DNA from 3 places in the Streptomyces sp. NPDC096013 genome. Region 2 is predicted to be linked to each of the others. Evidence: riboswitches for the same ligand, from Rfam matches in the RefSeq annotation. Region 2 holds a riboswitch; each other region holds the start of a gene.
The links. Region 2 has a riboswitch for cobalamin ahead of ACIRB1_RS28230 (ribonucleoside-diphosphate reductase subunit alpha). Riboswitches for the same ligand answer to the same signal wherever they lie in the genome.
Positions count from the first base shown of each region.

Region 1: another riboswitch for cobalamin. It lies ahead of metE (5-methyltetrahydropteroyltriglutamate--homocysteine S-methyltransferase); the one in region 2 lies ahead of ACIRB1_RS28230 (ribonucleoside-diphosphate reductase subunit alpha).
Region 3: another riboswitch for cobalamin. It lies ahead of ACIRB1_RS11245 (cobalamin biosynthesis protein); the one in region 2 lies ahead of ACIRB1_RS28230 (ribonucleoside-diphosphate reductase subunit alpha).

Region 1 is NZ_JBIWGK010000001.1:1,157,611-1,167,619, forward strand. It holds gene ACIRB1_RS05045 (universal stress protein) at 1-502, shown strand, start outside; gene ACIRB1_RS05050 (SAV_915 family protein) at 662-1,105, shown strand; gene lysA (diaminopimelate decarboxylase) at 1,115-2,464, shown strand; gene ACIRB1_RS05060 (methylmalonyl-CoA mutase family protein) at 2,718-4,523, shown strand; gene scpA (methylmalonyl-CoA mutase) at 4,523-6,709, shown strand; gene meaB (methylmalonyl Co-A mutase-associated GTPase MeaB) at 6,706-7,698, shown strand; cobalamin riboswitch at 7,797-8,021, shown strand; gene metE (5-methyltetrahydropteroyltriglutamate--homocysteine S-methyltransferase) at 8,158-10,009, shown strand, end outside.
Region 2 is NZ_JBIWGK010000009.1:86,890-96,898, forward strand. It holds gene ACIRB1_RS28200 (extracellular solute-binding protein) at 1-536, opposite strand, end outside; gene ACIRB1_RS28205 (GntR family transcriptional regulator) at 846-1,610, shown strand; gene ACIRB1_RS28210 (CstA-like transporter-associated (seleno)protein) at 1,690-2,073, shown strand; gene ACIRB1_RS28215 (DUF3311 domain-containing protein) at 2,167-2,430, shown strand; gene mctP (monocarboxylate uptake permease MctP) at 2,427-4,028, shown strand; gene ACIRB1_RS28225 (GNAT family N-acetyltransferase) at 4,156-4,662, shown strand; cobalamin riboswitch at 4,708-4,839, shown strand; gene ACIRB1_RS28230 (ribonucleoside-diphosphate reductase subunit alpha) at 4,964-7,372, shown strand; gene ACIRB1_RS28235 (ribonucleotide-diphosphate reductase subunit beta) at 7,369-8,382, shown strand; gene ACIRB1_RS28240 (putative Ig domain-containing protein) at 8,644-10,009, shown strand, end outside.
Region 3 is NZ_JBIWGK010000002.1:833,794-843,802, forward strand. It holds gene ACIRB1_RS11240 (cobyric acid synthase) at 1-901, opposite strand, end outside; gene ACIRB1_RS11245 (cobalamin biosynthesis protein) at 898-1,839, opposite strand; cobalamin riboswitch at 1,939-2,081, opposite strand; gene ACIRB1_RS11250 (hypothetical protein) at 2,216-2,437, opposite strand; gene ACIRB1_RS11255 (anion permease) at 2,471-3,727, opposite strand; gene ACIRB1_RS11260 (lysozyme) at 3,949-4,704, opposite strand; gene ACIRB1_RS11265 (class II aldolase/adducin family protein) at 5,068-5,715, shown strand; gene ACIRB1_RS11270 (alpha/beta hydrolase family protein) at 6,216-7,343, shown strand; gene ACIRB1_RS11275 (hypothetical protein) at 7,547-8,947, shown strand; gene ACIRB1_RS11280 (VOC family protein) at 8,954-9,367, opposite strand; gene ACIRB1_RS11285 (neutral zinc metallopeptidase) at 9,525-10,009, opposite strand, start outside.

The DNA of each region.
Region 1 (10,009 bases), on a different contig from region 2:
CGGAGTGAGCGGGTCGACGGGCAGCCTGGCCGCGCTGCACCGGGCGGTGCGGGAGGCCCGCCGCACGGACGCCGAGCTGCTGGCCGTCCTCGCCTGGGAGCCGCCCGGCGGTGAACTCGCCCACGGGCGCTCGATGTTGGCGCCCCCGGTGGCCCACCTCCGCCGGGATGCCGCTGACAGGCTCCTCGCCGTGCTCGACGCGGCGTTCGGCGGGACGGGCCCCGGGGTCCCCCTCCAGGGCCTGGTGGTCCGGGGCACGGCGGGCCGCGCCCTGGTGGAGACCGCCGACCGGCCCGACGACCTCCTCGTCATCGGCACGGGTCCGCGCGGCCCGCTCCGGGCGCTGTTCCCGTCCGTCACCCGCTACTGCGTCGCGCACGCCGGCTGCCCGGTCCTGACCGTGCCGCCGTCCCCTCTGGAGAGCGAGCTCGCCTCACTGCACCGCCGCGTCTCCCTGCGGCTCACGGTCGACGCGCGGGAGCTGACGGAGGGCGGGGGCTGAGCCGTCGTACCCCCCGTCAGCAGGGCGTTATAGCTGGACGCTCCCCCGTCAAGCATCCGTCAGAGCGGCACCCGGACCCCTCCCCCGCGGGCATAGCTTCGAAGAGCACCCGGCCGCACCGGCCGGGCCCCGCACATCACTTCCGCAAGGAGCCGCACGATGTCTCCAGTCGAGCACGCCGAGCACGCCGAGGGCCTCAAGGAGCCGGGGGACGCCGAGCCCTCCGAACGGGTCCCGGCCGGACTTCTGTACGTCCCGGTCCGGTCGGGTCCCGCGGGCTGCACGGCCCGCTTCTTCCGTACGCCGCTGGGCGGCCGTACGGCGGTCGGCTTCACCTCGGCGGCGCGGCTCGCCGCCACCCTGGGCCCCGAACAGGCGGGTATCAGGCTCTCCGAACCCGCGCTGCGCGCCCTCGCCGCACCGCTCGGCGTGACGGCCCTCACCGTCGACCCGCAGTTCTCGGCCCCCTCGGCCGACCGTACGGCGGCTGCCGTGCGGGAGCGGGAGAACTCCTGGCGCCGCTGGCATCCCCAGCACGTCGGCGCACTGCGGGTGACCGGCGCCGCCGCCGTCGTCGCCTGCCTGAACCTCCTGATCGGCTGAGGAGCCCTCATGTCCATCCTGGACGCCCCGCTGCACGTCCTGCCCCAGGTCCCGGCGGACGCCGACGACCTGGCCGTCTGGCCCCGCTCCACCCGCCCCGCCCCCACCGGTGACCTCACCGTCGGCGGTGTCTCCCTCGCCGAGGCCGCCGACCGCTTCGGCACCCCGGTCTACGTCCTCGACGAGCAGGAGATCCGCGAGCGCTGCCGTACGTACCGCGCGGCGTTCCCGGAGGCCGACGTCGTCTACGCGGCCAAGGCGTTCCTGTGCCGGGCGATGGCCCACTGGGTGCGGGAGGAGGGGCTCGACCTCGACGTCTGCTCGGCCGGTGAACTCGCGCTGGCCGTCACGACCGGTTTCCCGCCGGAGCGGATCGTGCTGCACGGCAACGCCAAGAGCCCGGAGGATCTGCGTGCCGCGCTGCGCCTCGGGGTCGGGCGGATCGTGGTGGACAGCACCTCGGAGATCGCCCGGCTGGCCGCGATCACCCCGGCCGGCACCCGGCAGAAGGTGATGGTGCGGGTGGTGCCGGGTGTCGCGGCCGGCGCCCACGTCAAGGTGCGCACGGGGACCGACGACCAGAAGTTCGGTCTGTCGATCACCGACGGGTCGGCGCAGCACGCGGTGACGCGGATACTCGACCAGCCGCACCTCGAACTCGTGGGCCTGCACTGCCACATCGGTTCGCAGATCGCCACCACGAAGCCGTATGTCGCCGCGGTCCGGCGCCTGATGGGCCTGTTGGCCCGCATCCGCGACCAACACGGCGTCACGCTCCCGCAGTTGGACATCGGCGGCGGCCACGCCATCGCCTACCGCCCCGGCGAGGAGCAGCTGAGCATCCCCGTCCTCGCGGGCCGGATACGCGCCGAGCTGGAGGACGGCTGCGCCCGCACCGGGCTGCCGGTGCCCCGGCTCACGCTGGAGCCGGGCCGGGCGATCGTCGGGCCCGCCGGGGTCGCCGTCTACCGCGTCCTGGCCGTCAAGCGCACCGGCGACCGCACGTTCGTCGCGGTCGACGGCGGCATGAGCGACAACCCGAGGCCCGCGCTCTACGGCGTCCGCTACGCGCCCCGGCTGATCGGCCGTCCCGCGACCGCGCCGCCCCGCCTGGTCACGGTCGTGGGCCGGCACTGCGAGGCGGGCGACGTCCTCGCGGACGAGGTGGCGCTCCCGGGCGATGTGCACCCGGGGGATCTGCTCGCCGTACCGGCGGCCGGGGCGTACCACCTGTCGATGGCGTCCGGTTACAACCTCGTCGGCCGTCCGCCGGTCGTCGCGGTGGCCGACGGGATCGCGCGGGTGCTGGTGCGCCGCGAGTCGCTGGACGACATGAGCCGCAGGGACATCGGGCTGTAGCCCCGGCTCCCGCCCACCGGGCGTACCGGTACGGCACCACGCGCACGACGACGTCCGTACGGGCCCGCGGCGGCGCCGTGAGCGGCGGTCCGTACCGGTTCCGGGGAACCCGGCAGCGGCGGCGGGGCTCGGCCTCAGGGACCAGCACGGCGCTCCGCCTCTCGTCCCCGGACTGGTCTAGACCGCCCGGAGAGGCAAAGGTCACAGCCGCGTCCTCTGCTGCTCACCTGCGCATTTGCCCTAGCATCCGAGCATGACGGTCCTTCCTGACGACGGGCTCTCGCTGGCCGCCGAGTTCCCTGACGCGACCCATGAGCAGTGGCAAAGCCTGGTGGCAGGCGTCCTGCGCAAGTCGGGCAGGGACGTCTCGGGCGCGGCAGCGGAAGACGCCCTGTCCACCTCGCTGGAGGACGGGCTGCGCGTCCGCCCCCTGTACACCGCGGACGACTCCGCGCCCGACCCCGGCCTGCCCGGTTTCGCCCCCTTCGTGCGAGGGGCCCGCGCCGAGGGCACCACCCTCGGCGGCTGGGACGTACGGCAGCGGCACACGACCGCCGACAACACCGCGGTCCTCGGCGACCTGGAGAACGGCGTCACCTCGCTGTGGCTGGTCGCGGGCGAACGCGGCATCCCGGTCGCGTCGCTCGGCACCACCCTCGACGGCGTCTATCTCGACCTCGCGCCCATCGCCCTCGACGCGGGCAGCGAAGTCGAGCCCGCGGCGGCCGAGTTGCTCCGGCTGTACGAGGAGCGGGGCGTCGCGCCCGAAGCCGCCCGCGGCACCCTCGGCGCCGACCCGCTGGGCCACGCGGCCCGCACCGGCGACGAGGGCTTCCCCTTCGCGCCGGTCGCCGCGCTCGCCCGGCGCTGCGCCGAGGGATACCCGGGGCTGCGCGCGCTGACCGTGGACGCGCTGCCGTACCACGAGGCCGGCGGTTCGGCGGCGCAGGAGCTGGGCGCCTCGCTGGCGACCGGTGTCGCCTATCTGCGCGAGCTGACCGAGGCGGGCCTGAGCGTCGAACAGGCCGCGGGACAGCTGGAGTTCCGGTACGCGGCCACGGCCGACCAGTTCCTCACCATCGCCAAGCTGCGCGCGGCGCGCCGGCTGTGGGCACGCGTGGCCGAGGTGTGCGGGGCGCCGGGCGGGCAGGTGCAGCACGCGGTGACCTCGCCGGTGATGATGTCCCGGCGCGACCCGTGGGTGAACATGCTGCGCACGACGGTCGCGACGCTGGCCGCCGGGGTGGGCGGCGCCGAGTCCGTCACCGTGCTGCCCTTCGACCACGCGCTCGGCCTGCCGGACTCGTTCGCGCGCCGGATCGCCCGCAACACCTCGACGATCCTGGTCGAGGAGTCGCATCTGTCCCGGGTGATCGACCCGGCGGGCGGCTCCTGGTACGTGGAGCGCCTCACGGACGAACTCGCCCACGCGGGCTGGGAGTTCTTCCAGCACGTCGAGCAACAGGGCGGCCAGGCGGCGGTGTTGCGCTCCGGCGCCCTCCGCGAGGACCTCGCCGCGACCTGGGCGACCCGCAGCGCGAAGCTCGCCGAGCGGCGCGAACCCATCACCGGCGTGAGCGAGTTCCCGAACCTGACCGAGCGACTCCCGGCACGGGCACCCGCCCCCGCGGAGCCCTCCGGCGGGCTGCCGCGCGTGCGCCGCGACGAGGCCTACGAGGAGCTGCGCGCCCGCTCCGACGCCCACCTCGCGGCGACCGGCTCCCGGCCGCGGATCTTCCTGGCGGCGCTCGGCCCGGCCGCCGCGCACACCGCCCGGCTCTCCTTCGCGTCGAACCTGTTCCAGGCGGGCGGCATCGAGCCCGTCACCGCGGGCACGTTCGCGGACAGCGGCGCCACCGAGGCCTGCCTGTGCTCCAGCGACGCGCTGTACGAGGAGCAAGCGGCCGTCGTCGCCGGGGAGTTGAGGTCGGCCGGTGCCACGCAGGTGTTCCTCGCGGGCCGTCCCGGGCAGTACCCGGGAGTCGACGCCTACGTCTTCGCGGGCTGCGACGCCGTAGCCGTGCTCTCCGCCACCCTCGACCGCATGGGAGTGTCCTGATGACAGCGATGGGGCGCATCCCCGACTTCTCCGGGATCGAGCTGGGGACCCCGGCCGGCGGAGCGGGGACCGACGAGTGGCGTGACGCCGTGAAGGGAGCGGCGAGCGGCGACGACCTCCTCTGGGAGACCCCGGAGGGCATCGCGGTCAAACCCCTGTACACGGGGCAGGACGTGGAGGGCCTGGACTTCCTCGCCACCTACCCGGGCATCGCGCCGTATCTGCGCGGCCCGTACCCGACGATGTACGTCAACCAGCCCTGGACGATCCGTCAGTACGCGGGCTTCTCCACGGCCGAGGAGTCCAACGCCTTCTACCGGCGCAACCTGGCGGCCGGTCAGAAGGGCCTGTCGGTCGCCTTCGACCTGCCCACGCACCGGGGGTACGACAGCGACCACCCGCGGGTGACCGGTGACGTCGGCATGGCGGGCGTGGCGATCGACTCGATCTACGACATGCGGCAGCTCTTCGACGGCATCCCGCTGGACAGGATGACCGTGTCGATGACGATGAACGGCGCCGTGCTGCCGGTGCTGGCGCTCTACATCGTGGCGGCGGAGGAACAGGGCGTACCGCCCGAGAAGTTGGCCGGGACCATCCAGAACGACATCCTCAAGGAGTTCATGGTCCGCAACACCTACATCTATCCGCCGAAGCCGTCGATGCGGATCATCTCCGACATCTTCGCGTACACCTCGCAGCGGATGCCCCGCTACAACTCGATCTCCATCTCCGGCTACCACATCCAAGAGGCGGGCGCGACGGCCGACTTGGAGCTGGCGTACACCCTCGCGGACGGCGTGGAGTACATCCGGGCGGGCCGGGAGGCGGGGATGGACGTGGACGCGTTCGCGCCCCGGCTCTCCTTCTTCTGGGCGATCGGCATGAACTTCTTCATGGAGATCGCGAAGTTGCGCGCGGCGCGGCTGCTTTGGGCCAAGCTGGTCAGGCAGTTCGACCCGCAGAACGCCAAGTCCCTCTCCCTGCGCACCCATTCACAGACCTCGGGCTGGTCGCTGACCGCGCAGGACGTTTTCAACAACGTCACGCGCACCTGCGTGGAGGCGATGGCGGCGACCCAGGGCCACACCCAGTCGCTCCACACCAACGCCCTGGACGAGGCCCTCGCGCTGCCCACCGACTTCTCGGCGCGCATCGCCCGCAACACCCAGCTCCTCATCCAGCAGGAGTCCGGCACGACCCGCGTGATCGACCCGTGGGGCGGCAGCGCGTACGTCGAGAAGCTGACCTACGACCTCGCGCGCCGCGCCTGGCAGCACATCGAGGAGGTCGAGGCGGCGGGCGGCATGGCCAAGGCCATCGACGCGGGCATCCCCAAGCTGCGCATCGAGGAGGCCGCGGCCCGCACCCAGGCCCGCATCGACTCCGGCCGCCAGCCGGTCATCGGCGTCAACAAGTACCGGGTGGAGACCGACGAGCAGATCGACGTCCTCAAGGTCGACAACTCCTCGGTCCGCACCCAGCAGATCGAGAAACTGCGGCGGTTGCGCGCCGAGCGCGACGAACAGGCCACCCAGGCCGCCCTGCACGCCCTCACCCGCGCGGCCGAGGGCACCGGCAACCTCCTGGAGCTGGCGGTCGACGCGGCCCGCGCGAAGGCGACGGTCGGCGAGATCTCCGACGCGCTGGAGAAGGTATACGGGCGGCACGCGAGCCAGATCCGTACGATCTCCGGTGTGTACCGCACCGAAGCCGGCGAGTCCCCGTCCGTCGAGCGCACCCGCGCCCTGGTGGACGCCTTCGAGGAGGCCGAGGGCCGCCGCCCCCGCATCCTGGTCGCCAAGATGGGCCAGGACGGCCACGACCGCGGCCAGAAGGTGATCGCCACCGCCTTCGCCGACCTCGGCTTCGACGTCGACGTCGGCCCGCTGTTCCAGACCCCCGGCGAGGTGGCCCGCCAGGCCGTGGAGGCGGACGTGCACATCGTCGGGGTCTCGTCCCTCGCCGCCGGACACCTGACGCTCGTACCGGCGTTGAGGGAATCGCTCGCCGAGGAGGGCCGGGAGGACATCATGATCGTGGTCGGCGGCGTGATCCCGCCGCAGGACGTCCCCACCCTCCTGGAGATGGGCGCGGCGGCCGTGTTCCCGCCCGGGACGGTGATCCCGGACGCGGCCCACGACCTGGTGCGGCGACTGGCCACCGACCTCGGGCACACCCTGTGATCGAGCTCGACACCTATGTGAAGGGCGTCCTCGACGGCAAGCGGGCCCTCGTGGCCCGCGCCATCACCCTCGTCGAATCGACGAAGCCCCAACACCGGCTCATGGCGCAGGAGTTGCTGACCGAACTCCTCCCGCACAGCGGCCGGGCGCGACGCATCGGCATCAGCGGCGTACCCGGCGTGGGCAAGTCGACCTTCATCGACGCGTTCGGCACCCTGCTCACCTCGCTGGGCTTCCGGGTGGCGGTCCTGGCCGTGGACCCCTCGTCCAGCCGCACCGGCGGTTCGATCCTCGGCGACAAGACCCGCATGGAACGCCTGGCCGTGGACCCGGCCGCCTTCGTCCGCCCCTCCCCCACCGCCGGCACCCTGGGCGGCGTGGCGAAGGCGACCCGTGAGTCCATCGTGGTCATGGAGGCGGCGGGCTACGACGTGGTCCTCGTCGAGACGGTGGGCGTGGGCCAGTCGGAGACGGCGGTGGCCAACATGGTCGACTCGTTCCTGTTGTTGACGTTGGCCCGCACCGGCGACCAGCTACAGGGCATCAAGAAGGGTGTCCTGGAGCTGGCGGACGTCATCGCCGTCAACAAGGCGGACGGCCCGCATGAGCGGGATGCCAGGAGCGCGGCCCGCGAGCTGGCAGGCGCGCTGAGGCTGATGCACCCCGCGGACGCGGCCTGGACCCCGCCGGTGTTGAGCTGTAGCGCGCGCGAGGGCACGGGCCTGGACACGGTCTGGGAACGCCTCGAACAGCACCGCTCACTGCTGGAGTCCACCGGCCGGCTGGCCGCGAAGCGCAGCGAGCAGCAGGTGGACTGGACGTGGACGATGGTCCGGGAAGAACTGCTGGGCAGCTTGCGCTCAGATCCCACCGTACGCGCACTGACTCCGGACCTTGAACGCCAGGTCCGTCAGGGCGAGTTGACACCAACCCTGGCGGCGGAGGCAATCCTCCGAGCCTTCGAATCCCGGGGACCCCAGCCTACCTAGGGGCGCGGGGCTGTCTCGATGTGCGGCTCCGCCGCGCGGGCGCGACCGGCCCCCACCGGGCCCGCGGACAAAAATCGACGCACCCACCCCAAACCCTTTAGGCTGACGGCGCAGCTGGTTCGCCCCGTCAGCCAGACGGACGCGTCGCAAGAGGGAACCCGGTGAAAATCCGGGACTGCCCCGCAGCGGTGAGCGGGAACGACCGCCGTCATACGCACTGGGCCCACACAGGACCTGGGAAGCGACGGCCAGTAGGTGTCCTCCGATCGAAAAGGGGGACGTGCCCGCAAGTCCGAAGACCTGCCACCTGCCCGCACGCGAAGCATGCGCGCGCGGAGTCCCGGTGACCTCGTGGGCGGGTCGGCGTACACACGGGCGGTCACCACCCCCGGTCTACGAACCTTCGCGCTCCCGTGCCGCCACCGGGATCCAGGGAGATATCTCGCGAAGGAGATTTCCGTGACAGCGAAGTCCGCAGCCGCGGCAGCACGGTCGACCGTGTACGGCTACCCCCGTCAGGGCCAGGGCCGGGAACTGAAGAAGGCCGTCGAGGGCTACTGGAAGGGCCGCGTCGACGCCGACGCCCTCCGGACCACCGGCGCCGAACTGCGCCGCACGAACTGGCGGCACCTGACGGACGCCGGCATCCACGAGGTACCGACCGGCGACTTCTCGTACTACGACCATGTCCTGGACACCAGCGTCATGGTCGGCGCGATCCCCGCCCGCCACCGCGCCGCCGTCGAACTCGACGCGCTGGACGGGTACTTCGCGATGGCGCGCGGCACGCAGGACGTGGCGCCGCTGGAGATGACGAAGTGGTTCGACACCAACTACCACTATCTGGTGCCCGAGTTGGGCCCGGACACCGTGTTCACCGCCGACTCCACCAAGCAGGTCTCGGAGTTGAAGGAGGCTCTCGCCCTGGGCCTCACCGCCCGCCCGGTCCTGGTCGGCCCGATCACCTACCTCCTGCTCGCGAAGCCCGCCCCGGGTGTCGCGGCCGACTTCGAACCGCTGACCCTCCTGGACCGCCTGCTGCCGGTGTACGCCGAGGTCCTCGCCGACCTGCGCGCGGCGGGCGCGGAGTGGGTGCAGCTGGACGAGCCCGCTCTCGTCCAGGACCGCACCCGCGCCGAACTGAACGCCACCCTGCGCGCCTACCGCGAGCTCGGGGGCCTCACCGACCGGCCGCGGATCCTGGTCGCCTCCTACTTCGACCGGCTCGGCGAGGCCCTGCACGTCCTCGCCAAGACGCCGGTGGAGGGGCTCGCCCTCGACTTCACCGGGGCCGCCGCCGCCAACCTGGACGACCTGGCCGCGGCGGGCGGTCTCCCCGGCAAGCGGCTGGTCGCGGGGGTCGTCGACGGCCGTAACGTCTGGGTCGACGACCTGACCAAGTCCCTCGCCACGCTGGGCACGTTGCTCGGTCTCGCCGAGCGGGTCGACGTGGCCGCGTCCTGCTCGCTGCTGCATGTGCCGCTGGACGCCGCCGCCGAGCGGGACATCGAGCCGCAGATCCTGCGCTGGCTGGCGTTCGCACGGCAGAAGACGGCGGAGATCGTCACCCTCGCCAAGGGCCTGGCGCAGGGCACCGACACGATCGCCGCCGAACTCGCCGCCAACCGAGCCGACTTGGCCTCCCGCGCCGGTTCGGCCCTCCCCAGCGACCCCGCCGTACGGGCACGGGCCGCCGCGGTCACCGACGCGGACGCCCGCCGCTCCCAGCCGTACGGCGAGCGGACGACGGCCCAGCGCGCGCGTCTCGGGCTTCCGCCGCTGCCGACGACCACGATCGGGTCGTTCCCGCAGACGGCCGAACTGCGCACCGCGCGGGCCGACTTGAGGGCCCGGCGGATCGACACGGCCGGATACGAGGAGCGGATCAGGGCGGAGATCCAGGAGGTCATCGCATTCCAGGAGAAGACCGGCCTGGACGTCCTCGTGCACGGCGAGCCCGAACGCGACGACATGGTCCAGTACTTCGCCGAGCGGCTGACGGGCTACCTCGCCACGCGGCACGGCTGGGTCCAGTCGTACGGCACCCGGTACGTCCGTCCGCCGATCCTGGCCGGCGACATCTCCCGCCCGGAGCCGATGACGGTGCGCTGGACGACGTACGCCCAGTCGCTCACCGGCCGTCCGGTCAAGGGGATGCTCACCGGACCGGTCACCATGCTCGCCTGGTCCTTCGTCCGCGACGACCAGCCGCTCGGCGACACCGCGCGGCAGGTCGCCCTCGCCCTGCGCGACGAGGTCAACGACCTGGAGGCGGCCGGGACTTCGGTCATCCAGGTGGACGAGCCCGCGC
Region 2 (10,009 bases):
TCGGAGGTCAGCTCGGTGTACGTCGTCGGCGGGGTCTTGACGCCGACCGAAGCGGCGATGTCCTTGCGCCAGTTGGCGACGCGGCCACCGGCGTAGTAGGGGACGCCGTAGGTCTTGCCGTCGTAGGTGACGGAGGCCTTGAGGCCGTCGAGCCAGGCGGAGGAGTTGGTGAACTTGGCGGTGTCGACGGGTGCGAAGGCGCCCTTGACCATGTAGCCGAGCATCTCGGTGTTGCCCATCTCGACCACGTCGGGCGCCTTGTCGGTGGCGAGGACCGCGTCGAGTTTGGTGTTCTTGTCCGGCCAGCCGTAGTACTCGTGCTTGATCTTGACGCCGGGGTGCGCCTTCTGCACGGCCGCGTCCGCGGCCTTGACCAGCTGGGGCCAGTTGTTCTGCGCGTCGACGGTGAGCCAGACGGTCAGCTCCTTGGCGTCGGCGCCGCTGTTCGAAGAGCCCTTGTCGTCGTTGCCCCCGCACGCCGCGATGGAGACCATCATGCCCGCGATACCGATCGCGGCTATGAGCTTGCGCTTCACGCCACCCTCCTCAGGGATGCCTGCCACACCTCCCGCCCATGGGCCGGGACCTGAACCAATGGTGTAGACCAGTACCGGGAGCTTGGACCAGACCAGAGGGCCTGTCAAGGGTCCCCGAAACGGCCCTGACCAGCCGTTATGGGACCTACATATGCAGGAACCTTTAAGTAAGAAGGCAGCGAAAACAGGGGCGCCGGAGTACTCTCTTCCGCTAGACCACTTGGCGCTGTGGACTAGACCAAAAGAGACGGCGACGGTATACAGAGGGGATCACCAAGTGACCCTTGTCCGGAGCCGGGAAGGCGGAGCATGAGCACCGACGTCAGCAGTGCGGAGAACGAGGGTGGGGCCACCGTCCGCACCGCGCGTGTGCCCAAGTACTACCGCCTGAAGAAGCACCTGCTGGACATGACGGAGACGTTGCCGCCCGGCACACCGGTCCCGCCCGAGCGCACCCTGGCCGCGGAGTTCGACACCTCGCGCACCACCGTGCGCCAGGCCCTTCAGGAACTGGTCGTCGAGGGCCGCCTGGAGCGCATCCAGGGCAAGGGCACGTTCGTCGCCAAGCCGAAGGTCTCGCAGGCCCTCCAACTCACCTCGTACACCGAGGACATGCGCGCCCAGGGCCTCGAACCCACCTCGCAGCTCCTGGACATCGGCTACATCACCGCCGACGACACCCTCGCCGACCTGCTCGACATCACCGCCGGCGGCCGGGTCCTGCGCATCGAGCGCCTCCGCATGGCCAACGCCGAGCCGATGGCCATCGAGACGACCCACCTCAGCGCGAAGCGCTTCCCCGCCCTGCGCAGGTCCCTCGTCAAGTACACGTCCCTCTATACGGCGTTGGCCGAGGTCTACGACGTCCATCTCGCCGAGGCCGAGGAGACCATCGAGACCTCGCTGGCCACCCCGCGCGAGGCGGGCCTGCTCAGCACCGACGTCGGCCTGCCCATGCTGATGCTCTCCCGCCACTCCCTCGACCAGGAGGGCAAGCCGGTGGAGTGGGTGCGGTCGGTGTACCGGGGCGACCGCTACAAGTTCGTGGCGCGACTGAAGCGCCCGCAGGACTAGGGGACTTAGGGGCGACCCCGGTTCGCGGACGGGGTACTTTCGGCCATTCTCGCGGTGCTCGTCGTGGCCGAGATCGCGGATGCGCTCCGGGTCCGTGTCCGCCCCGTCCGCCGCCCCGCACTCTCCGTCCCGGTCGGGACGCCGTACGCCGGGTCGAACATCACGGCACCGGCCGGGCCGGTCCCGACCCGCGAGGGTGAGGAGGAGGCGGCCCGCGAGGCGGTCGGCGCCGACGCGGGCGGCCGGCCGGACGATCCGCGGAGTGCGCTGTTACGTCCGGGAGTTGACGGACGAGTCGGTGTACGGCCGGTATGTCGCGCGTGTCCGCCGGGGCCGCCCCGAGGCTGAGGTCCCCGGCCCCCACGACGTCGAACGCCCGCGGAGCGCCCGCCGAGAGGCCGGTCCGCGCCAGGGATTCCGTTGCTGTCGACACCGATGTCGGGCCTTCACCGAATCGACATGACGATATGCGGACGGGGTCTTTCGCGGCGGTGACGCGGTGACCTAGATTGCCTGCGCATTACACAGGTGATCAGCGTGGGGACGGAGCCGAGAAATGTCAGATGTGCCCGAAGTTCCGCCCGAAACGGGGCTGCCGGTGGTGACGCCGGCCCGTGTCGTCATCGCCGTGTGTCTCGTCGCGCCGTTCGTGGCGCTGCTCTGGGTCGGCTCCTACACGAAGATCGACCCCACCTTCATCGGCGTGCCGTTCTTCTACTGGTACCAGATGCTCTGGGTGCTGATCTCGACCGTGCTGACGATGACGGCCTACAAGCTGTGGCAGCGCGACCAGCGGACCCGCCATGGAGGTAACCGGTGAACGACGGCGTGAACGGCGTCGCCCTCGGCGTCTTCATCTTCTTCTTCCTGGCCGTCACGGTCCTGGGCTTCCTGGCCGCGCGCTGGCGCCGGGCCGACAACGAGCACAGCCTCGACGAATGGGGCCTGGGCGGACGGTCGTTCGGCACCTGGGTCACCTGGTTCCTGCTCGGCGGCGACCTCTACACGGCGTATACGTTCGTGGCGGTCCCGGCGGCGGTCTACGCGGCGGGCGCGGCCGGCTTCTTCGCGGTGCCGTACACGATCCTCGTCTACCCGCTGATCTTCACCTTCCTCCCCCGCCTCTGGTCGGTGTCGCACAAGCACGGGTACGTGACGACCTCGGACTTCGTGCGCGGGCGCTTCGGCTCGAAGAGCCTGTCGCTGGCGGTGGCGATCACCGGCATCCTCGCGACGATGCCGTACATCGCGCTCCAACTCGTCGGCATCCAGGCCGTGCTGGACGTCATGGGAGTCGGCGGCAGCGCGAACTCCAACTGGTTCGTGAAGGACCTGCCGCTGCTGATCGCGTTCGCCGTGCTGGCCGCGTACACCTACTCGTCCGGGCTCCGCGCACCCGCGCTGATCGCGTTCGTGAAGGACGGCCTGATCTACCTCGTGATCGCGGTGGCGATCATCTACATCCCGATCAAGCTCGGCGGCTTCGACGACATCTTCAGCGCGGCGGGCGCCAAGTTCAAGGCCGCGGGAGCGGGCGGGCTCGTCCCCGCGCCGGCGGGCCAATGGACGTACGCCACACTGGCGTTGGGCTCGGCACTGGCCCTGTTCATGTACCCGCACTCGATCACCGCGACCCTCTCCTCGAAGAGCCGCAACGTGATCCGCCGCAACACCACGATCCTGCCGCTGTACTCACTGATGCTGGGCCTGCTCGCGCTGCTCGGTTTCATGGCGATCGCGGCCGGAGTCAAGGTCACCAACGGCCAGTTGGCGATCCCGCAGCTGTTCGAGAACATGTTCCCGGACTGGTTCGCGGGCGTGGCGTTCGCGGCGATCGGCATCGGGGCGCTGGTGCCCGCGGCGATCATGTCCATCGCGGCGGCGAACCTCTTCACCCGCAACATCTACAAGGACTTCATCAAGCCGGACGCGACCCCGGCCCAGGAGACCAAGGTCTCCAAGATCGTCTCGCTCCTGGTGAAGGTGGGCGCCCTGGCCTTCGTCCTGACGATGGACAAGACGGTGGCGATCAACTTCCAGCTCCTGGGCGGCATCTGGATCCTCCAGACCTTCCCGGCCCTGGTCGGCGGCCTCTTCACCCGCTGGTTCCACCGCTGGGCCCTCCTCGCCGGCTGGGCGGTCGGCATGGTCTACGGCACCCTCGCGGCCTACGGCGTGGCCTCCCCGACCCAGGACCACTTCGGCGGCTCGTCCAAGGAGATCCCGGGCATCGGCGAGATCGGCTACATCGGCCTGACGGCGTTCGTGATGAACGTCGTGGTGACGGTGGTCCTGACGTTCGCGCTGAAGGCGTTCAAGGCGCCGGAGGGCGTGGACGAGACCAACCCCGGCGACTACACGGCCGACGCGGGCGACCCGGGCGTGAAGGAAGAACTCCCGGTGATCTCCGGCCACTGAGCCACCCTGGGGGCGCGGGACCGTATCGATGTGCGGCTCCCCGCGGGGGCGCGACCAGCGACACACGACCCGCAGCGGGCCGCCGAGAGCACGCCTCGGCGGCCCGCTGTCGTACACACTCACCCCCATGGACATCCTCATCCGCCGAGCAGTCCCCACCGAATACGAGGACCTCGGCAACATCACGGCGCAGGCCTACCTACAGGACGGCCTCCTCGACTACGGCGACACCGACCCCTACCTGGACGTACTGAAGGACGTGGCAACCCGCGCAGCCACCGCAGAGGTCCTCGTCGCGGTGGACGGCGACCACCTCCTCGGCGGCGTCACCTTCGTCCCCGGCCCCGGCCCCGTCGCCGACATAGCCCGCCCCGGCGAGACAGAGATCCGCGCCCTCGCCATCGCCCGCACCGCCCGAGGCAGAGGCGCGGGCGAGGCCCTGGTCCGCGCCTGCATCGACCGCGCCCGAGCCACGGAGGGCTGCACGGCCGTGGTCCTGTCGACCCAGCCCTCCATGCACGCGGCCCACCGCATCTACGAACGCCTGGGCTTCACCCGCACCCCCGACCGCGACTGGAATCCCGTGCCACACCTCGACAATCTCACTCTGCTCACCTATGAGCTGACGCTCTGAAACCACCGCGACACAACATCTGGTGGTGATGTGACGGGCGAACACAAGATGTATGCTCATGCTCGCTGTCGCCGCAGGGGAATCCGGTGCGAATCCGGAACTGTCCCGCAACGGTGTACTTGTGCGCATACCCGCACATGGTCAGTCCGAGGACCTGCCGACGGCGCGCGTCCGGCCACCTGGCCGGACGCATGACGTCCGGGCCTCGTGGAGTGGGCCGGTGGACGCGACGCCCCGTGCGCTCGTGTGCTGCCGGCCTGCCCTCGGCGAGGCCCCGTGCCGAGCGAGGGAGAGCCCCACCGTGACCATCGCGCCAGCAGAGCCGGCATCAGCGAACCGGGCAACCGACACGATCGTCCCCGGAACCGACGTTCCCGGAACGGCCGTTCCCGGAGCCGACGGTCCCGGTACCGCGATCCTGCGGACCCTGACCGAGCTGACCGCCGACCTCCCCGACGCCGACCCGGGCCGGGTCGCCGCCGCCACGTTGCGCGGCCGGTCCGCGCGGGCGGACGTGACGGAACTGCGCGAGCTGGCCACGGAGGCGGCCGCCGGCCTCATCTCCGAGGACCCCGTCTACTCCCGGCTCGCCGCCCGGCTGCTGACGATCAGCATCGCCGCCGAGGCCGCCTCCCAGGGCGTCACGAGCTTCACCGAGTCGGTCGCCGTGGGCCACCGCGAGGGCCTGATCGCGGACCGCACCGCCGAGTTCGCGACGCTGCACGCGGCCCGCCTGGACGCGCTGATCGACACCGGGGCCGACGACCGCTTCGGCTACTTCGGCCTGCGCACCCTGTACAGCCGCTACCTCCTCCGGCACCCGATCACCCGCAAGGTCATCGAGACCCCCCAGCACTTCATGCTCCGGGTCGCGGCCGGCCTCGCCGAGGACGACAGCACCCGCGCCCTGGAGGAGGTCGCCGCGCTGTACCGCCTGATGAGCCGCCTGGACTACCTCCCGTCCTCCCCCACGCTCTTCAACTCCGGTACGCGGCACCCCCAGATGTCGTCCTGCTACCTCCTCGACTCCCCGCTGGACGAGCTGGACTCCATCTACGACCGCTACCACCAGGTGGCCCGCCTCTCGAAGCACGCCGGTGGCATCGGGTTGTCGTACTCCCGTATCCGCAGCCGGGGTTCGCTGATCCGTGGCACCAACGGCCACTCGAACGGCATCGTCCCGTTCCTGAAGACGCTGGACGCCTCGGTCGCCGCGGTGAACCAGGGCGGCCGGCGCAAGGGTGCCGCGGCGGTGTACCTGGAGACCTGGCACTCCGACATCGAGGAGTTCCTGGAGCTGCGGGACAACACCGGTGAGGACGCCCGCCGTACGCACAACCTGAACCTCGCGCACTGGATCCCGGACGAGTTCATGCGCCGGGTCAACGAGGACGGCGAGTGGTCGCTGTTCTCCCCCGCCGACGTGCCCGAGCTGGTCGACCTGTGGGGCGACGAGTTCGACGCCGCGTACCGCGAGGCCGAGGCGCGGGGCCTGGCGAAGAAGACCATCCCGGCCCGTGACCTCTACGGCCGCATGATGCGCACCCTCGCGCAGACCGGCAACGGCTGGATGACGTTCAAGGACGCGGCCAACCGCACCGCCAACCAGACGGCCGAGCCGGGTCACACGGTCCACTCCTCGAACCTCTGCACGGAGATCCTGGAGGTCACGGACGACGGCGAGACGGCGGTCTGCAACCTCGGTTCGGTCAACCTGGGCGCGTTCGTCGTCGACGGCGACATCGACTGGGAGCGGCTGGACGAGACGGTCCGCACCGCCGTCACGTTCCTGGACCGCGTGGTCGACATCAACTTCTACCCGACCGAGCAGGCGGGCCGTTCCAACGCCCGCTGGCGCCCGGTGGGCCTCGGCGCGATGGGCCTCCAGGACGTCTTCTTCAAACTGCGCGTCCCCTTCGACTCCCCGCAGGCGCAGGCGCTGTCGACCCGGATCGCCGAGCGCATCATGCTCGCCGCGTACGAGGCGTCCGCCGAACTCGCCGAGCGCAACGGCCCGTTGCCCGCCTGGGAGAAGACCCGTACCGCCCGCGGTGTCCTGCACCCCGACCACTACGGCGTCGAGCTGACCTGGCCCGAGCGCTGGTCGGCCCTGCGGGAACGTATCGCCCGGACCGGCATGCGCAACTCGCTCCTGCTGGCGATCGCGCCGACGGCCACCATCGCCTCGATCGCGGGCGTCTACGAGTGCATCGAGCCGCAGGTCTCCAACCTGTTCAAGCGCGAGACCCTCTCCGGCGAGTTCCTCCAGGTCAACTCGTACCTGGTGGACGAGCTGAAGCAGCTCGGCGTGTGGGACGCCCGCACCCGCGAGGCGCTGCGCGAGGCCAACGGCTCGGTGCAGGCGTTCAGCTGGATTCCGGCCGACGTGCGCGCCCTGTACCGCACGGCGTGGGAGATCCCCCAGCGCGGCCTGATCGACATGGCCGCCGCCCGTACCCCGTTCCTGGACCAGTCCCAGTCCCTGAACCTGTTCCTGGAGACGCCGACGATCGGCAAGCTCTCCTCGATGTACGCGTACGCCTGGAAGCAGGGCCTGAAGACGACGTACTACCTGCGCTCCCGCCCGGCGACCCGCATCGCCCGCGCCGCCCAGGCCCAAGCCCCCATCCCCGTCCAGCAGGTGACCCCCGACGAAGAAGCGGTCGCCTGCTCCCTGGAAAACCCCGAGTCCTGCGAGGCCTGCCAATGACCAGCGAAGCCAAGAACCTTCTCGACCCGGGCTTCGAGCTGACCCTCCGCCCCATGCGCTACCCGGACTTCTACGAGCGCTACCGGGACGCGATCAAGAACACCTGGACCGTCGAGGAGGTCGACCTCCACTCGGACGTCGCCGACCTCGCGAAGCTGTCGCCGGGTGAGCAGCACATGATCGGCCGGCTGGTCGCGTTCTTCGCGACGGGTGACTCGATCGTGGCGAACAACCTCGTGCTGACGCTGTACAAGCACATCAACTCCCCCGAGGCGCGGCTGTACCTGAGCCGTCAGCTGTTCGAGGAGGCCGTGCACGTCCAGTTCTATCTGACGCTGCTCGACACCTACCTCCCCGACCCGGAGGACAGGGCCGCCGCGTTCGACGCGGTGGAGAACATCCCCTCCATCCGCGAGAAGGCCGAGTTCTGCTTCAAGTGGATCAACGAGGTCGAGAAGCTGGAACGCCTGGAGACCCAGGCCGACCGCCGCCGCTTCCTCCTCAACCTGATCTGCTTCGCCGCGTGCATCGAGGGGCTGTTCTTCTACGGCGCGTTCGCGTACGTCTACTGGTTCCGCAGCCGGGGTCTCCTGCACGGTCTCGCCACCGGCACCAACTGGGTGTTCCGCGACGAGACGATGCACATGAGCTTCGCCTTCGAGGTGGTCGACACCGTCCGCAAGGAGGAGCCGGAGCTGTTCGACGACCAGCTCCAGCAGCAGGTCACGGACATGCTGAAGGAGGCCGTCGAGGCGGAGCTCCAGTTCGGGCGCGACCTGTGCGGTGAGGGTCTGCCGGGCATGAACACCGACTCGATGCGCCAGTACCTGGAGTGCGTCGCGGACCAGCGTCTCCAGCGGCTCGGGTTCGCCCCGGTGTACGGCTCGGAGAACCCGTTCTCCTTCATGGAGTTGCAGGGTGTGCAGGAGCTGACGAACTTCTTCGAGCGCCGCCCGTCGGCGTACCAGGTGGCCGTGGAGGGCACGGTCGACCTGGACGAGGACTTCTAGCCCTTAGTGCTGGGACGGCCCATGGAGCTTCCATGGGCCGTCCATGGACCTCCTATGGAGGGGCAAAGTTCTTGAGGCGTGCCTGTTCGGGGCTCGTCGGCCCCGGATAGCTTCTGGCCGTTGTGTCATGTCACGCACAACAGCGCCACAGAACGTTCAAAGTGTCATGCCCATGACGACGTTCACCGCCGCCGCTACGCGCGTCACAGGCCTGCCACCAGCGCCGAGGAACCCCACTCCAACGACGGAGGCAGCACCCCCATGCGTGAAAAGCCCAGACGGAGTCTGCGAAGACTACTGACCGCCGCCATCCCCGCCCTCACCCTGAGCGTCTTCGGCCTCATGGCCGCGACGCCCGCCGGAGCGCAGACGGCCCCCCACGCCACCACCCAGTCCGCCCAGGTCTCCAAGGTCACCCAGAACGCGAAGGCCCTGACCGCCCCCGCGGCCCAGGCCGTCCACGCGACCGGCAAGGCCGGGCAGAAGGTGCCGACCGAGCGCCTCTGCGCGACCGCGGCCCCCGGCTCGGCGTCCTGTTTCGCCCAGCGGCGCACCGACATCAAGCAGCAACTGGCCGCCGCCGTGCACTCGGACGCCGCAGCCGCGGTCTCCGGGCTGAGCCCGGCCAACCTGCACAGCGCGTACGCGCTGCCCTCGACCGGCGGCTCCGGCCTGACGGTCGCGGTGGTCGACGCGTACAACGACCCGAACGCCGAGTCGGACCTCGCCACCTACCGCTCGAACTTCGGCCTGTCCGCCTGCACCAAGGCCAACGGCTGCTTCAAGCAGGTCAGTCAGACCGGCTCGACCACCTCGCTGCCGACCAACGACAGCGGCTGGGCGGGCGAGGAAGCGCTCGACATCGACATGGTCAGCGCGGTCTGCCCGAACTGCAACATCATTCTGGTGGAGGCCACTTCGGCCACCGACGCCAACCTCGGCACCGCCGAGAACGAGGCCGTCGCCCTGGGCGCGAAGTTCGTCTCCAACAGCTGGGGCGGCTCCGAGTCCTCCTCGCAGACCAGCGAGGACACCTCGTACTTCAAGCACCCGGGCGTCGCGATCACCGTCTCCTCCGGTGACAGCGCCTACGGCGCGGAGTACCCGGCGACGTCCCAGTACGTGACCGCGGTCGGCGGCACCGCACTGTCGACCTCCTCCAACTCCCGCGGCTGGACCGAGTCCGTCTGGAAGACCAGCAGCACCGAGGGCACCGGCTCCGGCTGCTCCGCCTACGACCCGAAGCCGACCTGGCAGACCGACACGGGCTGCACCAAGCGCATGGAGGCCGACGTCTCCGCCGTCGCCGACCCCGCCACCGGCGTGGCCGTCTACGACACCTACGGCGGCTCCGGCTGGGCGGTCTACGGCGGCACCAGCGCCTCGTCCCCGATCATCGCGGGCGTCTACGCGCTGGCCGGCACCCCCGGTTCCAGCGACTACCCGGCGAAGTACCCCTACTCCCACACCAGCAACCTGTACGACGTCACCAGCGGCAACAACGGCTCCTGCTCGCCGAGTTACTTCTGCACCGCGGGCACCGGCTACGACGGCCCGACCGGCTGGGGCACCCCGGACGGCACCGCCGCCTTCACCTCCGGCACCACCACGGGCAACACGGTGACCG
Region 3 (10,009 bases), on a different contig from region 2:
CGTCGGCCAGCTCCTCCGGCCGGTCCACGAACCGCACCACGACACCCGGTTCGGCGGCCAGCGCGTCCACGTCGGTGAAGTTGGACATGAGGGGGATCGCGCAGACGGCGACCCGCAGCACGTCCTCGCCGACCGGCGGCGCGGTGTTCGACTCGCGCACGGTGCCGCGCAGCGAGATCCTCAGCCCGTCCTCCTCGTCGATCCCGAGCCCGTGCCGGAACGGCAGCACGCCGTACGTCCGCCGCCCCGTGAGGCCGAGCAGCATCTCCAACCCCGGCTCCAGGAGCGACACATCACCCCGGAACTTGTTGACGAGGAACCCGGCGACGAACGCCTGGTCCTCGGGGCTCAGCAGCGCGACGGTCCCGAAGAAGGAGGCGAAGACGCCCCCGCGGTCGATGTCGCCGACGACGAGCACGGGCAGCTTCGCACGGCGCGCGACGCCCATGTTCACGATGTCGGTCCGCCGCAGATTGATCTCCGCCGGCGACCCGGCCCCCTCACAGATCACCGCGTCATACGTGCCCCGCAACTCGGCGAGACAGTCCAACACCGTGCCGAGCAGCGCCTCTTGACGCCCGCCGTGATAGCCGCGCGCACTCATCTCGCCAACCGGCCTGCCCATGAGCACCACTTGGCTGCTGCGGTCGCCGCCGGGCTTGAGGAGTACGGGGTTCATCAGCGCGGTCGGCTCGATCCGGCACGCCTGCGCCTGCATGGCCTGCGCCCGCCCGATCTCGGCACCCTCGCGCGTCACGAACGAGTTCAGGGACATGTTCTGCGCCTTGAACGGCGCGACCCTCACCCCCTGCCGCACCAGCCACCGGCAGATCCCGGCGGTGACGACACTCTTGCCCGCGTCGGAGGTGGTCCCGGCGACCAGCAGTCCGCCGCCGCTCATGAGGCACGTCCCTTCAGCGACAGCCGTCCGGCGACAGTGACCCCGAGCGCGAGCAGACCGACGCGCCGGGACAGCCGTACGGCACGCGCGATGTCCGGTACGGCGACGGGGCGTCCGTCGCCGTTGAGCACGGGCCGGTGCTCGACCCGACCGCCGTAGGAGAGGGTGCCGCCCAGCCGTACGCCGAGGGCGCCCGCGAAAGAGGCCTCCACAGGACCGGCGTTGGGGCTCGGGTGCTTGGAGGCGTCGGCGCGCCAGGCGCGGGCGGCACCGCGCGGGTCGCCGCCCGCGACGGTGGCGAGGGCGGCGGTGAGACGGGCGCCCGGCCAGCCGGCCACGTCGTCGAGACGGGCCGAGGCCCAGCCGTAGCGGCGGTATCTGGGCGACTTGTGGCCGACCATCGCGTCCAGCGTGTTCACGGCGCGGAAGCCGAGCAGGCCCGGGACGCCCGCGATGCCGCCCCAGACCAGGGCGCCGACGACCGCGTCGGAGGTGTTCTCGGCGACGGACTCGACGACGGCCCGGGCGATCCCGTCCGCGTCGAGGGCCTGCGGGTCCCGTCCGCAGAGGTGGGGGAGCCGCGCCCGGGCCGCCTCGATGTCCCCGGCCTCCAGCGCCCGCCCGACGGCCCCGGCCTCGCGCGCGAGGGAGGTCCCGCCGACGACGGCCCAGGTGGCGGCGGCGGTGAGCGCGACAGAAGCCGCACGGGAAGGTCGTAGGGCCGAAGTGGCCGCGGTGGCGAGGGCGATGGCGCCCCCCGCGCACACGGCGGTGTGCAGGGCGCCCCAGCCTCGGTGGTCGCGCCACAGCAGACGTTCCACGGCAGCCGCGGCACGGCCGAACGCGGCGACCGGATGCCCGCGGCGGGGATCGCCGAGCAGGTGGTCGCCGAGGAGGCCGGCGGCGGCGCCGTACGCGAAGACGCGATCGGCACGCATCGGCTCAGCCGATCGCCGGGTCGGACTCTGTGCTGGTGGTGGACCTCGAACGGCAGCCGAGCATGGCGATATGTCCTCACTCAGGGTGTCCACGCCCTGGTTCGACGAGACCGGCGGTGAGAGTTCCTGGCTCCCGGGGGTGTCTACCCCGGTGACAGTGGCGGGACCGCGCCGGATTCACACCGGCTTCCTCTTCTGCCGCCGTACATGGCTCCGGCAGTCCACCATGCTGTTGGAAGGGCCGTCAACTTGCTGTTGACCTGCGGGGACGGAGTGTGCTGAGGCCCACACACGAGGGGTCGGAGCGGTCACGCGGATGTGGGGTGCGCGACGGCGATCCGTCCCGCACCCCACACCCGCGTCGACTGACGGCCGGTCAGGCCACGATCAGATAGATCCCGTACGCCACCGCCGCCGCGCAGGCCGCGAAGCAGGCGTACGCGCCGGTCAGGGCGAGAGGCGCGGAGTCGCCCTGGGCGGTGGCCCGTTCGCGGCGGGAGAGGGCGGTGATGCCGAGGGTGAAGACGGCCACGAGGGCCACGGTGGTCACGAGGCTGACGCCGAAGACGGAGCCGAGGGCTGCCCAGTCGATGTCCATGCTGATTCGTTCCTTCGTACCTGGGGCGCGGGCTCAGACGGCGGCGGCCGGCGGGGTCGCCGGGGTCGTCGGGTCGGACGTGGCGACGACGGGCGGCGAGAGGATCGTCGCCGTGAGGCCTTCGGAGAGGGCGACCGACGGGGGCGGGGTCACGGCGGCGATCGCGGTGGTGACCACGCCGGCCGGCTCGTCGATCTCGTTGACGTTCGAGGCGTCGACGACCTGGCGGCGGGAGAGCGCCCAGATGCCGGCGCTGGAGGCGACCAGGAAGACGGCCACCAGCGCGGTGCCCCAGTCGCCGAGGTCGGTCACGGACTCGGCGAGCGCGCCGACCAACGCGGCGGCCGGCAGCGTCAGGCCCCAGGCGACGAACATCCGGGTCGCGGTCGACCAGCGGACGACACCGCCCTTGCGGCCGAGGCCCGCGCCCATCACCGAACCGGAGACGGCGTGCGTGGTGGAGAGGGAGAAGCCGATGTGCGAGGAGGCCAGGATGACCGCGGCGGCGCTGGTCTGGGCGGCGAAGCCCTGCTGCGGCCGGAGGTCGGTCAGGCCCTTGCCCATCGTGCGGATGATGCGCCAGCCGCCGATGTACGTGCCCATCGCGATGGCGAGGCCCGCGGAGAGGATCACCCAGGTGGGCGGGTTCGAGTCGGGGGCGATGGAGCCGCCGGCGATCAGGGCCAGCGTGATGATGCCCATCGTCTTCTGCGCGTCGTTCGTGCCGTGGGCCAGTGAGACCAGTCCGGCGGAGGCGATCTGTCCGGCGCGGAAGCCCTTGTCGGCGGCCTTGCCGCCCGCGTTCTTGCTCAGGGCGTAGGAGAAGCGGGTGGCGAGCAGCGCGGCGACGCCGGCGACGACCGGGGCCGCGAGCGCGGGCAGCAGCACCTTGGTGACGAGGACGTCACCGTGGACCGCGCCGGTCCCGGCGGAGGCGATGGTCGCGCCGATCAGACCGCCCATCAGGGCGTGCGAGGAACTGGACGGCAGCCCGACGAGCCAGGTCACCAGGTTCCAGAGGATCGCGCCGACCAGGGCGGCGAAGATGACCTCGGGCCGGATTCCGCTCTCGTCGACGAGTCCCTTGGAGATCGTGTTGGCGACCTCCACGGAGAGGAAGGCGCCCACGAGGTTGAGGGTGGCCGACATGGCCACCGCGACCTTGGGCTTGAGCGCACCGGTCGAGATGGTGGTGGCCATCGCGTTGGCGGTGTCGTGAAAACCGTTCGTAAAATCGAACGCGAGTGCGGTGACGACCACAATCGCGAGGATCAGCGAGAAGTTTTCCATTTACCCAGGCAATCGTTCGAGGTCATCGGCGCGTTGACCGTAGGCAATCTGAATGAACGGAAGGTGAACTAGGGGGGTATCCGTGGTGTCCGCATGTCAGCGAATTACCTGGTGGATTGCCTGGGGGTGCGGAGGGGTGGGGAGGGGCTCGGGTGGCGTTTCGCCCGGTGGCCGTGCGGCGCTTGGCCCGATGGCAGCTCGGCGGGTTCGCCGGGGGCGGCCTAATAGCCGCGGGCGAACTTCCGCAGCTGGGTCATCGTCCCGTTGAAGAGATTCTGGTCACCCGGGAGGCCGCCGCTGTTGGCGTACTGCCAGAAGGTCCAGTACGACCATCCGGCGGGCAGCGTGCCCGCGTTCGCCGTCCTGTGGCGGGCGATCCAGAGGGCGTGTGTCGCGGCGAAGGCGCTGCTGTTGCCCGTGCAGGTCTTCCACCACTGGGTGGTCGTGTAGATCACCGGGCGGCGGCCGGTCCGCCGGTTCACCTCGGCGCTGAAGGCCTTGATCCAGTTGACCATGCCGGTCCTGCTCAGGCTGTAGCAGGGGTGCTTCTTGTCGTACGGGTTCGTCTCGATGTCCAGCGCCGGCGGCAGCGTCCAGCCGTCCGCCCTCCAGTCGCCGCCGTGCGCCACGAAGTACCCGGCCTGGCTCGTGCCGGACGACCTGTTCGGCAGGGCGAAGTGGTAGGCGCCGCGGATGATGCCGGCGTTGCGGGCGCCGTCGTACTGCTGGCTGAAGTACGGGTTGCGGTAGGTCGTCGACTCGGTCGCCTTGACGTAGACGAACGTGGCGCCCTTCGCCTTCGCGTTCGACCAGTTGACGCTCTTCTGGTGGGAGGAGACGTCGTGGCCCTTGGGGGAGCCGGCGGCGGTGGCCGGGGTGGTGGCGAGGGCGGTGGCCAGCGCCGCGGCGGTGAGGGCGGTCAGGGCGGTGGCGAGGGGGCGGGTGCGGGTGGGGTTCGGTGTGTGGTGGTGGGCCATGTTTCCTTCGGGGGTGGTGATGTGTGCGGCGGCTCCCCCAGCGGGTGTTGGGGGGTCCGTCGCTGCCGGTCGGTCTCCAGTCGGGCGACTGGGGTGGGCGATTTGTGCCCATATGTATCTTTCGGATCTATGGCTTCCGGCCTAAAGTGCCTTCGCTCGAACGTGGGTTGGGATACCGGCTGAGAGGATCAGGGGATGGGTGAGCGACGGGTGGACCAGCGGGGTGGGCGGGGTGCCCGGGAGGGGGCGGGGAGTTCGGGGGAGACCCCGGGGAGTACGAGAGAGGGCCAGGGGAGTTCGGGGGAGACCCCGGGGGGCACGGGGGAGGGCCTGGGGAGTCCGGGAGAGGCGCGGGGCAGGAGTGTGCGTGCTGAGGAGGCGGACGCCTGGGGCGCGCTCGTCGCGACGGCTCGCCGAACGGTCTCCGACGGGCTGGTCGTCGGCACTTCCGGGAACGTCTCCGTGCGCGTCGGCGACACCGTGCTGGTCACGCCGTCAGGCGTGCCCTACGACCGGCTGACGCCCGCCGACATGGTCGGCGTGGACCTCGACGGCCGACAGGTGCTGGGCACGCTGCTCCCGACGAGCGAGCTGCCCATGCACCTCGCCGTCTACCGCAGCACCGGCGCCGACGCGGTCGTCCACACCCACGCCGTCCACGCGACGGCCGTCTCGACCCTCGTCCCCGAACTCCCCTCCGTCCACTACATGTCCGGCGCCCTCGGCGGCCCGGTCCGGGTCGCCCCGTACGCGACCTACGGCACCGAGGAACTGGCCGAGAACATGCTCCACGCCCTCACCGACCGCTCCGCCTGCCTCCTCCAGAACCACGGCACGATCGCCTACGGCGCCTCCCTCGACCAGGCGTTCGACCGCACGGCCCAGTTGGAGTGGATGTGCCGCCTGTGGCTCACGGCGTCCTCGGTGCCGGGGCTGTCGCCTTCGTTGCTGACGGAGGAACAGGTCGCCGAGGCGGGGGAGAGGTTGAGGGGGTATGGGCAGCGGGGGTGAGGGTCGAGGCATGAGGGTGAGGCGTGAAGGTGAGGGGATTGCGGGTGTGGTTGTCGGCGCGGTGAGGGGTGGGGTCGGCGAGGGTGTGGGTGAGGTTGGCGAGAGTGCGGGGTGGGCGTTGGTGAGTGGGTGAGGTCTGCTCGGGTGCGGGTGCGGGTGCGGGTGCGGGTGCGGGTGCGGGTGCCGGTCCCGGTGCTGGTGGCGGTGGCGCTGCGGGTGTCGCGGGGTGGGCGTGCGCGGCGAGGCCTGACGGGGTTGTCGGCGGCCGGCTTCCTTCCCGGGTGTGTTCCCGGCGAGGCCCCTCCGGCGGCGGCCAGCCGCTCCGCGTAACCGCGTAACCGCGTGACCCCGTGACCCGCACGGCTCCGCGCTCCCTCGTGCCTCGCTTCCCCCACTCCGCCCCTCCCACCCCCACCGAAACCCCCGCCCCCGACCACCCCACCCCGCCCTGAAGCCCCCTCCCGCTGGCCCCCGACCCCGTCCCCCACGACACTGGACCCGTGCGCACAGTCAAAGCGACGGCCGCAGCCGTCTCCGTGGCCCTCGCGGCCGGTGTCGCCGGTGTCGTCGCCGGGCGGTATGCCAGTGACGCCGCGCTGAAGGCGTCTCCCGGGCGCCCGCTGCCCACCGAACCCCGGCTCACGGTGCACTCCACCGCCGCCGGCCAGATCGCCCTCACCCGGGATCTCGCCTCGCTGCGTCCCGGCATCTACGGCCTCGCCGGCGACGGGTCCCACGCGGTCGTCGGGCCCGTGGTGGAGAGCGCGGCCCCCTCCGCCGACGCCGTCGTACGCCGCCTCGAACGCGTCACCCACGGCACCCTCCGCCCGGGCGACAAGGTGTGGCTCACCCCGAACGTCCACATCGGCAACCCGAGCACCGCCCTCGGCCTGGACCACGCCGACATCGACATCCCCGGCGAACTCGGCTCCCTGCCCGCGTGGTTCGTGCCCGGCGCGCGCGGCACCTGGGTGATCGCGGTGCACGGGCTGGCCGCCACCCGCGAACTCTCCATGAACGTCATGGAGTTCCTGCACCGCCACCGCTTCCCGGTGCTCGCCCTCGCCTACCGCGGCGACCTCGGCGCACCCCGCAACCCCGACGGCCTGGGCCACCTCGGCGAGACCGAGTGGCGCGACCTGGACGCGGCGATCCGCTACGCCGTCCGCTACGGCGCCGAGCACGTCGTCCTCTACGGCTGGTCCACCGGCGCCACCATGGCCCTGCGTGCCGCCGCCCACTCCGCGATGCGCGAGCACGTCTCCGGCCTGGTGCTGGACTCCCCGGTGCTGGACTGGGAGACGACACTGCGCGCCCTCGCCACCGCCCGGCACACCCCGGGCGCGCTGCTGCCCCTGGCGGTCCGCGCCGCCCAGGGCCGCACCGGTCTGCACGGCGACCGCATCGCCGAGGCCGCCGACCCGGCCCGGCTCAGTGTCCCGACCCTGATCGTCCACGGCCCGGACGACACCGTGGCCCCCTGGCGCCTCTCGCGCCGCTTCGCCGCGCAGCGCCCCGACCTGATCACCCTCCAGCCGGTCGCGCACGCCCCGCACAGCGCGATGTGGAACCCCGACCCGGCCGGCTACGAGGAGATCCTGCGCCGCTTCCTCACCCCGCTCATGTGATTCGCCGGCCCGTACCGGACGCCCCCCCTCACCACCCGGGACTTCCACCCCCTGCACACCCCCGCCGACCTTCCGTTTAGCCCTGTACCACTGGCCTGAACACGGTCCCCGGCACCCCGCGACGCCCCGTCCCTTGGCCATCCCCGTCGCCCGCCGTGACATTCCGTTTGGGTTTTCGGACCGTCAACCGGAAGACTGCACCCGTGACGTCCCGTATCCCGCGCGACTCCAGGCTTCGACTCGTCCGCCCGCGACCCCTGGCCGCCGCCCCCCGAGCGATGAACCAGCGGCGCTCGCGCCGCCCCGCACCCCGTCCTCCGGAGGGCACACCGGCCCCCGCGGAACTGGCCAGAATGGCACGCTCCGGCCTGGCCGGAGCCGCCCGCGTCGCCCACTGGGCCGACGCCGCACTACGCCCCGGCCGTGACAGCGCGAGCCCCGACGGCAAGGGCACCCTCTCCGACGCGACCGCCGAACGGGCGGCCGAGGAACTGGGCCTGACCCCGGCTCAGGTCCGCGCCGACTGGGACACCGCCCGCCTCGCCGGACTCGTCGAGGTGCACGGCGACACCGCCCGCCCCGGCTGGCGGCTGCGCGCCTGGGACCGCGACGACAGCGCCGTACTGCGCGGCTGGGTCGCCCTCTTCGACGCCTGGTCGCTCGCCCACCCCGAACCCCGGGAGCACGAGCCCTCAGCCGTCGCAGAGGTCGTCTCGGCCATGCCTCAGGTGCTCTCCTTCCTTCAGCTGTCCGCCGGCCCCGTCCCCGTCGAACAGCTCCTCGACCTCCTCGGCCAACGGGTCACCGAACTCCGCACCGAGCGCTGCGAGATCCCCTACGGCCCGCAGCCCGAACCCGTGCCGCAGCCACCGGCCGCCGACACCCCCCTCGACCCCCTCCTCGACTGGGCCCTGCACGCTCTCGCCTCCGTCGGCGCCCTCACCTACGGCGACGGCCAGGCCACCCTCACCCCGCTCGGCAGCTGGGCGGTCTGGGTCAAGCTGGAGCAGATCTGCGTGGCCGCGCAGAGCCCCGCGGGGAACATCGAGCAGTCCGCCGAGGACATGCTCCGCGGCTGCTCCCAGCTCCGCCCGAACGCCGCCCGCGCCGAGTACCGCGCCTGGCTCGCCGCCCGCACCGTGGGCAGCGCGGTCGGTGAGCTGATCGACGCCGCCCGCGGCGAGGACGCCCTGCTGCGCGGCCTCGCCTTCGAGGCGCTGCGGGTCGTGGGAGCCCCCGCCGAGCCCGACGTCCGCTCCGTCGCCGACGAGGCGACGCTGCGGCCGTACGCCCTGCTGTGGCTCGCGGAGCACGACGGGATCGACCCGGAGGACGCCCACGAGGTGCTCACCCGTGCCGAGGCCACCTGGCTGTGGGTCGACACCGCCGCCGCGGTCGCCGACCACGGGGAGGCCCCGCTGCTGGTGCGCCACCTGGAGTCCGCGATCCAGCCGACCGTGCCCATGCTCCTCGACGAGGTGCGCGCCGTGGGCCATCCCCGCACGGTCCAGGTCCTCGTCGCGCTCGCCGCCGCGCACCCCGACCCGGCACTCGCCAAGGCCGTACGCCGGGCGGCCTTCCAGGTGCACACGGGGGGCAGCTAGGGGCGGTCAGGTCCCTGTGTCCGGAGCGTATGTACCGAAGCTCCAGATGTTGCCCTCGGCGTCCCGGGCCATGTAGTCCCGCGAGCCGTACTCCTGGTCCGTCGGGGGCATCAGGATCTCCGCGCCGTGCTCCACGGCCCGCCGGTGATGGGCGTCGACGTCGTCCACGACGATGTACACCCCGGCGGGACCCGCGCTCTTCATCGCCTCGTCGAAGCGGCCCCCGCGGCCCTTTGAGCCGAGCATCACCGCGCCGTTCCCCTGCACCAGCTCCGCGTGCATCACCGAGCCGTCCTCGCCTTCGTACACCGCGAGTTCGGTGAAACCGAAGGCCTCCGTGAGCTGCCGGATCGCCGCCTTCGCGTCCTTGTACAGCAGGGACGGGTAGATGCTGGGACGTCCGCTGTCCTTGGCTGCCATGCCGATCACTTCCTTGTGCGTCGGGTGCTCGTCGTCCATCGCGTGTTCGTCGTCCATCGGGCGTTTTTCACTGTTCTGAACCCTTTCGACGAGTCTCGCACCCGCCACTGACAACGCCCCCGAACCGCCCACAGCGACCGCCGAACGCCGACCGCCGTCAGCGGAAGGTGTTGCACTGGGCCATGTCGCCGGTCCGGTAGCCCGTGTAGAACCACTGCTGCCGCTGCGCCGCCGACCCGTGCGTCCAGCTCTCCGGCGTCACCCGGCCCTGGAACCGCTCCTGGATGCGGTCGTCGCCCACGGCCGCCGCCGCGTCCAGCCCGTCCCGGATGTCGGCGTCGGTGAGGCTGGTGATCAACGGCCGCCCGGTCGACTCGTCCTTCGTGGTGGTCGCGTGATGCGCCCACACGCCGGCGTAGCAGTCCGCCTGGAGCTCCACCCTCACCGCGTTGCTGTTGGCGCCGGTCAGGCCGTCCTGCGACCTGCCCAGCGTGCCCATCAGGTCCTGCACGTGGTGCCCGTACTCGTGGGCCACGACGTACGCCTGCGCGAACGGGCCGCCGCTGGAGCCGAACTTCGTCCGCAGCTCGTCGAAGAACCCCAGATCCAGATAGACCTTCCGGTCACCGGGACAGTAGAACG